4 regions of the Micromonospora sp. NPDC005172 genome follow, and region 2 is predicted to be linked to each of the others. Evidence: riboswitches for the same ligand, from Rfam matches in the RefSeq annotation. Region 2 holds a riboswitch; each other region holds the start of a gene.
The links. A riboswitch is a leader RNA that binds a small molecule or an ion and turns the genes downstream of it on or off. The one in region 2 is predicted to bind cyclic di-AMP.
Positions count from the first base shown of each region.

Region 1 (2,192 bases), on a different contig from region 2:
CGGGAGCGGTCGGCCTGGCGGGACGCGGAGGTGGCCGCCGAGTCGGCGCGCACCCTCGCCGAGGAGGCGTACGCGGCGGCAGTGCGGTCGCGGCCGGGCCCGGCGCGGTCACGGCGTACGGCGACGCGGGCGTCCCGTACGGCAGTCGTGGCGCGCTGGCGTCCGGCTCGGGCGGGTTGAGCCCGATCCGTTATGTGAGGCGCGCCACCGGCGGCGGAATCGGGCGACCGGCATCATCGGGGGCCATTGTTCCTGGCATTGCGGCGGCGTTGTCGGCGGCCTGTCCGGTTGTCGCCCACAGGTCCCGGCGGAACCGGTTGTCCCATCGAGTCACGTCAGCGGCAAGACGCGCAGAAATTGCGGGGCTAATCGATGTTTACGCAGGTGGGCGCGGCTTGGCAGAGTGCCCACCGGCCAGTACTGTCGTCCCGTCCGGTGCGGTAACCGATCGCAGGAGGCGACGCCGCGCCGACCCGCTCAATCGTGATCAACGAACCGGGGACCCACAGTAAGTCCGGGGTGAATCCGCGAGCCACGGCCCGCGGTAGGGCGATCTTCCCGCCCGAATCCGTCAGCTAACCCGGTAGGCGGTGACGGAAGGAGTTCCATCCTCGTGCAGCACCCCTCGACCCCACAGTTGTTCCCCCGCCTCCACGGCGTCGCGGTGTCCCCGCTCATCCGCCTCGTGACGGTGAGCTGACCCCCAGGGTCACCGCCCTTCCCGCCCGGCCGTGCCGGGCGTTCCCCTGAGCGGTCCACCATCCGCGGGCCACGGCCCGCGCGTTGGCGCCTGCCCGGATACCGGCCGAGCCCCGGTGTGCCGCTCACCCCCCGAACCGTGGAGGACCTCGTGAAGCACACCCTGAAGCGCCAGCTCCGTCGTCTTGCGACCGAGCGCCCGTACCAGATCGTCGCCGCCTCCGCCGCGGCCCTCGCCATCGCCACCACCACCGGCGCCCTGGTCGCCGGCGCCGCCGACGCCCCGGCCGGCCAGCACACGCCGACCACGGTCGCCGAGATGCGCAGTGACACCGTCGCCTCCCGTGGCGAGGTCCGGTCCGCGGCCCCGTCGCCGAGCACCGCGCCGAGCACCGCCGCCCCGGCCACCAGTGCCGCGTCGCCCGCCGCGAAGGCCACGAGCAACCCGGACCTCACCCGTAAGCCGACGCAGCCGAAGCCGCCCGCGACCAAGGTGCTCGACTACGACTACGAGGCGCAGAACACGTACTACAACTGCGGCCCGGCGGCCACCCGCAACGCCCTGAGCGCCAGCGGCATCGACCGTACGCAGGAGGAGTTGGGTGCCGAGCTGGGCACCACCGAGATGGGCACCAACTCGGCTGAGGACACCACCCGGGTGCTCAACGCCGAGGTGAAGGGCTCCCCGTACCGCACCCGCATGTTCGAGGGCGCGCCCAGCCCGGCCCAGATCGACCGCCTTGCGGCCGACGTCGTCAGGGCCATCACCGACGGCCGGGGCGTGGTGGCCAACGTCGTCGGCGACGCCACCGACACCGACGGCGGTTGGCACTCCTACGGCGGCGGGCACTACATCGCCGTCGTGGGCTACAAGGACAACGGCCGGACCGTGCGGATCGCCGACTCGGCGAACCCGGCCGACCCGGCGTACTGGGTCACCACGATCGACCTGGCCAACTGGATCACCAGCCGGGGCTACTCCGCCTGATCCAGGCGGACACCCCACGACGCCGCGGGCGCCGCGTCCCCACGAGGGGCCGGCGCCCGCGGCGTCTTCGTTGCCGGGCGGCGACCGCCGCTGAACGGCTCTCGTACCGGGCGGCGAACCGTGGGAGACTGCGGCCGTGGCGGAAGAACCGGGTGGTCAAGCCGGCCGTGAGCCGATCCTGTTGCTGCTGCACGGCATGGGGGCGACAGGTGACGTGTGGCTGCCCTGGGCACCACTTCTGGAACAGCACTGGCCCGGGCGGTGGTCGGCACCCGACCTCGCCGGCCACGGCTGGTCGGCGCCACTGCCGTCGTACTCCTTCGAGGGTTTCGCCCAGCGGGTCGCGCAGGGCCTGACCCCCGACGACCGCCTCGTCGTCCTCGGGCACTCGCTCGGTGGTGTGGTCGGCGTGGCGCTGGCGGCCCGCGCCGCCGGACTGCCGGTGGACGCGGTGGTGGGGCTGGGCATCAAGGCGGTCTGGTCACCCACGGAGCTGACCCGTGCG
Region 1 is NZ_JBEXIL010000004.1:169,210-171,401, reverse strand. It holds gene ABZV06_RS04715 (hypothetical protein) at 1-180, shown strand, start outside; cyclic di-AMP (ydaO/yuaA leader) riboswitch at 465-605, shown strand; gene ABZV06_RS04710 (C39 family peptidase) at 839-1,687, shown strand; gene ABZV06_RS04705 (alpha/beta fold hydrolase) at 1,824-2,192, shown strand, end outside.
Region 1: another riboswitch for cyclic di-AMP. It lies ahead of ABZV06_RS04710 (C39 family peptidase); the one in region 2 lies ahead of ABZV06_RS02035 (NlpC/P60 family protein).

Region 2 (2,192 bases):
GCGCGGCGGCGTTGTGCGGCAGCGACACACCGGCCTTCGCCCAGGCGGCCAGCATCAGCCCGGAGCAGTCGTACGACTCCGGCCCCTCGGCGCCCCACACGTACGGCTTGCCGATCTGGGCGCAGGCGAACTTCACCGCGATGCCGGCAGCGCCACCCGGATAGCTGGCCGGGCAGGGCGCCGGACGCAGCGGACCGCCGCCGCCGTTGCCGTACACCTTGAGGCGCTGCTTCTGCAGCCGGTCGATCTCCTCGTTGATCTGCTTCTTCTTCGCCGCCAACTGCGCCTCGGTCCGGGTCAGCTGGGCGACCATCTCGTCCAGCGGCGCCTTCTGCCGGGCCAGCTCGTCGCGGAGATCGGCGACCTGCCGGACGTCCTGCTGCTGGTTGTGGGCGAACCGGTCGAGCATCTCGAGTTGCCCGACCACCTCACTCGGCGAGCGGCTGCCGAGCATCGTGTTGACGGTCGACAGGTTCTGGCCCATGTACGCCCGTACGGCCAGCGCGCTCACCTTGTTCATCGCGGCGTCGACCTGGCGCTCCAGGGGCGCGATGCGAGCGGCGAGCGTGTCGGCCTGCTTGCGCTTGAGGGCCAGGTCGGCTCGGGTGGCGTTGTGCCGCTCGATGATCGGTTCGAGCTTGTTCCAGTCGGCGTCGATCTGCCGTTCGATCTCGGCGACGGACGGGTCGGCCTGGGCCACCGTGGCGCTGCCCGTCAGGACGACGGCGACGCCGACCAGGGCGGCGAGTGCGGTGGTGAAGCGGGACCAGCGTGGGCGCGGCGCGATCGACGTCGGGTCGGCCGGAGCCGACCGCTCGGACGACGGCCGCGGGGCATCAAGGGCCACCGGGTTCCGTACTCCTTCTTCCTGACCGCCTACCGGGTTAGCTGACGGGTTCGGGCGGGAAGTGGGCGCCCTACCGCAGTGGCTGCGGATTCACCCCAGGGAAACGTGGGTCCCCGGCTCGCTCGGAAGCGACTCGGCGGTGTCGGTCCGTCACCGCCCGGGATGGGCAGACCTGCTACCGGGCCGACAAATGACCAGAGTAGAGACGGCCGTTACCGATCCGCAACCCACGCGTCCGTGACACTCCGTACCGATTGGAGCGAGCCGCCGAGCGTTGGTGAAGGTTTCTTTCTGCATGTTTTGAAACATGGAAAGGTATTGACGCGGACTCCCGTACGGCGCGAAGGTGACCGCACTGACACCAGTTCACATGTAGGGGGTTCGATGAAGCGTCCGACCCTGCTCGCCGTCGCGGTCCTCACCGCCACAGCGGCCGTACCACTGCACACCGGCCCCGCCTCCGCCGCGCCCGCCGCCGACCGCCAGCAGCAGTACGCTGCCGCGGCGACCGAGTACGGCGTCCCGATCGACGTGCTGCTCGGCGTCTCCTACCTGGAGTCCCGCTGGGACAGCAACGCCGGTACGCCGAGCACCAGCGGCGGCTACGGCCCGATGCACCTGACCGATGCCCGGCACGTGACCGCTCTGCCCCGACGCGGCCACCATGACGCCCCGGGGGAGGACCCGCGTGGCGACGACTCCCGCAACGCTCTCACGCCCGCCCCGGCCGCCGACCCCGCGCCGCCCACCGCCGCCCTGCAGACCGTGGACGCCGCCGCCACGCTGACCGGGGCCACGACCGAGGCGCTGCGCACCGACGCGACGACGAACATCCGGGGCGGGGCGGCGCTGCTGGCCGCGTACCAACGGGAGGTGGGCGCGCCCGTCGGCGCCGGCACCGACCCGGCCACCTGGTACGGCGCGGTGGCCCACTACGCCGGCGCGGACAGCGCCGATGCCGCGGCGGCCTTCGCCGACGAGGTCTTCACCACGATCGGCACCGGCCAGACCCGAGTGACCGACGACGGCCAGCGGGTCACGCTGCCGGCCCGCGCCGTACGACCCGAGCGATCCTGGCTGGACCGGCTGGGCCTGCGGCGACTCGCTCGCCCGGACGGACTGGAATGCCCCCCCACGGTGTCCTGTGAGTGGATCCCCGCCCCCTACGCGGCGTTCGGCGACGGCGACTACGGCAACCACGATCTCTCCGACCGGCCCGCCCGGCAGAAGATCGAGTACATCGTCATCCACGACACCGAGGCGAGTTGGGCGACCACGCTCCAACTCGTCCAGGACCCGACCTACGTGAGCTGGCACTACTCGCTTCGCTCGGTGGACGGGCACA
Region 2 is NZ_JBEXIL010000002.1:158,886-161,077, reverse strand. It holds gene ABZV06_RS02035 (NlpC/P60 family protein) at 1-847, opposite strand, end outside; cyclic di-AMP (ydaO/yuaA leader) riboswitch at 860-996, opposite strand; gene ABZV06_RS02030 (N-acetylmuramoyl-L-alanine amidase) at 1,232-2,192, shown strand, end outside.

Region 3 (2,192 bases), on a different contig from region 2:
ACGCCGCCAGTGCCGCCAGAGCCCCTCGGGCCTGCCCGATGGCCTTCATCTCCTGCCAGTGCCCCAGCAGCATGATGGTGACCAGCGCCGCCAACTCCCACCAGAAGTCCAGGTCGAAGGCACCCAGGCTGGTGGCCAGCGACGCGGCGTACGCCACTGTGATCGCCATCGCGACCAGCAGCATCATGCCGGGCGTGCGATCCCGCACCTCCCGTACCGCGCCGACCAGGAACGGCCAGCCACCCCAGAGGAACACCACCGACCCGAGCACCGGCCCCACCAAGGAGCGACCCGGCACGTCCAGCCGAAGCCCGAGCCGGTCCACCACCAGGTGACTGCTCAGCACCACCGGCACGGTGAGCACCAGACAGACCCAGAACCGGCGACGGAACATCGCCGGGTCGTGCCCGGCGTGCCGGTCGTGCCCGGCGTGCCGGCGGTGGTCCGTCGCCGGCGCGGTGTGCCGGTGGTGCTCGGGGTCAGGCGGTGGCGCGGGCATGACTCCACCCTCCCGCCCCCGCCGGGGCGGTGTCAGCGGTTCGACCGTCCGACACTCCGCCACGACCTGCGACACCCAGGCGCGCTGGTTAGCATCTTGCGACGATGACCCCTCCGATCCCGCCGAACAGTAGAGCGCCCGTGTCGTCCCGGTCGCGCGCCGCTGCCCGCCAACCGGGCCCGCCGGTCACGTTCCGTGATCGCCGAATCGTCAGCCCGCGAATTGCGGCGCTCGGCACCGCGTTCGTCCCGCAGAGCTGAACCGGACGGCCCGCCGGCACGTACCCCGCACCGGATCGTTGGGAGTCTCGCATTAACCGTCGTCGTCGCGCTGGTGCTGTGGCCGCGAGACGGCGCTGCCCCATCCACCGCCGCCACCGGGTGGCCAGAGCCGAACAGGAGCACGGATACGGCATGGTGACACTCCTCAGCGTGACCGGATCGGGCACCCGCCCTGAGAACCGCGTCACTGGTCACTCAACGCCATGGCGAAATGACGCTTTTAGTCGGCATCGGGACGTAGCTCAGGCGGTGGACTCTCGGGTAACCTCGCTGCCGGTCACCGACGAAGGCGCGCAGCGGCGCCTGCGGTGCCACCGCCCAATCGCCAACCGGCGAGCCGGGGACCCAGGTACGTGGGGTGAATCCGCGACAGCGGTAGGGGCCACTTCCGCCCCGAACCCGTCAGCTAACCCGGTCGGCGGTCGACGGAAGGGAAGATTGTGACGGCACCCCTACGCCGCTGGTTGACGCCCGTGGTGGCCGTGTTCGCCGCGCTGACCGTGCTCGCCGGGCCCCTCCCGGCCCACGCCGCCCCGACGACCCCCACACCGTCCGGGCACGAGGAGGACGGCGACGAGCCCAAGCTGCTCAATGACGTCATCGAGCAGACCAACCGGGACTACGTGGCGGCCAAGTCCAAGCTGGACAAGTCCAAGAAGCGGCAGGTTGAGCTGGCGGCCGAGGTCGACCGGGCCAAGGCCGACCTGGCGGCGCTGGCCCCGCAGGTCGGGCAGATCGCCGCCCAGTCGTACCGGACCGGGCGTGTCGGCGCGATCGCGATGCTGCTGGAGAGCGACGCTCCGGACTCGTTCGTCCAACGGGCTGCGGCGCTCGACGAGATGAACATGGTCAACGAGAAGAAGCTCGCCGAGGTCAACGCCGTGAAGGCCCGCGCCGAGCAGGCCAAGCTGGCCCTCGACGCGGAGGTACGGGAGCAGCAGAAGCAGACCGCCCTGATGGCCAAGGACAAGCGCGACGCGGACAAGGCGCTCGCGCTGGTCGGCGGCCAGGGCTTCACCGGCGGCCTGGTCGACGCCATCTCGCCGGTCGCCCGGATCGGCCCGGGTCGCACCGCCGACGGCGAGTGGAAGGCGCAGTCGTGCAGCGAGGACGACCCGACCACCTCAGGCTGCATCACGCCGCGCACGCTGCACGCGTACAAGGAGGTCAAGCGGGCCGGGTTCAACCGGTTCGTGGGCTGCCACCGCAACGGTGGACCGTACGAGCACCCGAAGGGCCGCGCCTGTGACTGGTCGCTGCAGAAGAGCGGCTTCAGCCCGTGGCACAACAACGACACCCGCATGTACGGCAACAACGTGGCCGCGTTCCTCATCCGCAACGCCGACCGGCTCGGCATCTACTACGTGATCTGGAACCGGCAGATCTGGATGCCGGCGACCGGCTGGAAGTCG
Region 3 is NZ_JBEXIL010000007.1:9,062-11,253, reverse strand. It holds gene ABZV06_RS06585 (heavy metal translocating P-type ATPase) at 1-394, opposite strand, end outside; cyclic di-AMP (ydaO/yuaA leader) riboswitch at 1,086-1,217, shown strand; gene ABZV06_RS06580 (hypothetical protein) at 1,221-2,192, shown strand, end outside.
Region 3: another riboswitch for cyclic di-AMP. It lies ahead of ABZV06_RS06580 (hypothetical protein); the one in region 2 lies ahead of ABZV06_RS02035 (NlpC/P60 family protein).

Region 4 (2,192 bases), on a different contig from region 2:
GTCGGTCGCCTCCACCCACGACGCGGCGGAGCCCACCGACCTGGCCGGCTACGTCTCGCGGATGAAGGACGGCCAGACCGACATCTGGTACGCCACCGGCGAGTCCCGGGCCACCATCGAGAACTCCCCGCACCTGGAGGCGTTCCGGGCCAAGGGTCACGAGGTGCTGCTGCTCACCGACCCGGTCGACGAGGTGTGGATCGAGCGGGTCGGCGAGTACGACGGCCGGCCGCTGCGCTCGATCGCCAAGGGCCAGGTCGACCTCGACACCGACGAGGAGAAGCAGCAGGCCGAGGCCGAGCGCGAGCAGCAGCGGCAGGAGTTCGGCGCGCTGGTGCAGTGGCTCGGCACGACCCTCGCCGACAGTGTCCGGGAGGTCCGGCTGTCGTCGCGGCTGACCACCTCGCCGGCCTGCGTGGTGGGCGACGCGCACGACCTCACGCCGACGCTGGAGAAGATGTACCGGGCGATGGGGCACGAGGTCCCCACGACCAAGCGGATCCTGGAGATCAATCCTGGTCACCCGCTGGTCGCCGGGCTGCGCAAGGCCCACGAGCAGGGCGACTCCTCGGAGGCGCTGACCGAGACCGCCGAGCTGCTGTACGGCCTGGCGGTCCTCGCCGAGGGCGGTGAGCTGGCCGATCCGGCACGCTTCACCCGTACGCTCGCGGACCGGCTGGCGCGCACTCTCTGATCACCCCCGGCCGGCGGACCCGATCCGGGGGTCCGCCGGCCGGTTGGCAGGTGGACGTCGACCCTGATCGGAAACGGTCCATCATGGTCGGTGCACAGGTGGACGTCGTCCGCAACCGCTGGCCGGAGCGCCCCGCGTGGGCCGGTGAACAACTTCACAAGCGGTGGGCGACCGTCACCGACCGTGCCTACCGTCGGTCGGGTCCACCACCGTGGACGCCGCGACCGGCAACGCCAAATCCTGCCCCCGGTCGTCGGAAACAGAACCCGGGCAGGAGCGGGGGACCCAACGTTCCTCGGTGCATGTCACCTCGGGGTGAAGCCGCCACCGTGCGGCCGGGCTCCTCGGCCCGAACCCGACAGCTCACCTCGCCGGCGTGGAGGAACGAACCATGACGTCTGCGTACACACCCCGTCATCGACGGGTCACCACCCGCCGCGTCGCCGTCGGCACCCTGGCCGTCGGCGCGGTCACCGGCGCCGTCGCCCTCTTCGGCCCGGCGGCTCCGGCCCAGGCCGGCGTCAACTGGGACGCGGTCGCCCAGTGCGAGTCCGGCGGCAACTGGAAGATCAACACCGGTAACGGCTACTACGGCGGGTTGCAGTTCTCCCAGGGCACCTGGGCCGGCTACGGCGGCACGAAGTACGCCGCCCGCGCCGACCTGGCCAGCCGCGGGGAGCAGATCGCGATCGCCGAGAAGGTGCTCGACGGGCAGGGCATCGGCGCGTGGCCGACCTGCGGCCGCAAGGGCGGCTCGTCGGGCGGCTCCGCCACGACGTCGACCAAGTCCACCGCGAAGCCCTCGACGAAGTCGTCCACCGGCTCGTCGAAGTCCACCGCCGGCAAGGAGCGGTCGTCGCGGGGCGACCAGCCGGCGACCCGTAATCACGAGCGGACCGCCCCGGCGGCCAGCGGCGACACGTACGTGGTCAAGCCGGGCGACACCCTGTCGGAGATCGCCGAGCGGCACCGCCAGGCCGGCGGTTGGCAGGCCCTGTACGAGCGCAACCGGCAGCTGGTCGGCGCCGACCCGGGGCTGATCCTCCCGGGCCAGCGACTCGCTCTCTGACGCTCGACAGACGAACGCTCGGCCGGGTCACCGGCCGAGCGTTCGTTCGTCTGCTGGTCTCCGCGCGGTACGCGTCACGCCGCCGAGGCGGCCTTCCTCGGCTCGCGGCGCGCTGCCGCCTCGCCGTTCCAGCCCCAGCGCGGTGCCGGCGCGGTCGCCCAGCCGGTGCCGGCGGCGTCACCGTCGACGGTCATCTCGGCCGAGTCGGGGGTGCTGCGGGCCAGCCGCACCGACTGCTCGGCGCTCGTGCGGGCCGCGCACGGCCAGGCCTGGCCGGCGCACTGGAGATTGCGGCAGTGCCCCTCGTCGTCGGGCTCGTGGGCCTCGAGCACGTCGACCGCGAGCTGCCAGAGCAGCGGGTCGGTCACGTCGTGCGGGCGTTCGGCGCGGCGGCTCGATCGGTTGCTGGTGTCGTCGGACATGTGCCCC
Region 4 is NZ_JBEXIL010000005.1:133,847-136,038, reverse strand. It holds gene htpG (molecular chaperone HtpG) at 1-694, shown strand, start outside; cyclic di-AMP (ydaO/yuaA leader) riboswitch at 916-1,086, shown strand; gene ABZV06_RS05535 (transglycosylase family protein) at 1,086-1,763, shown strand; gene ABZV06_RS05530 (hypothetical protein) at 1,838-2,185, opposite strand.
Region 4: another riboswitch for cyclic di-AMP. It lies ahead of ABZV06_RS05535 (transglycosylase family protein); the one in region 2 lies ahead of ABZV06_RS02035 (NlpC/P60 family protein).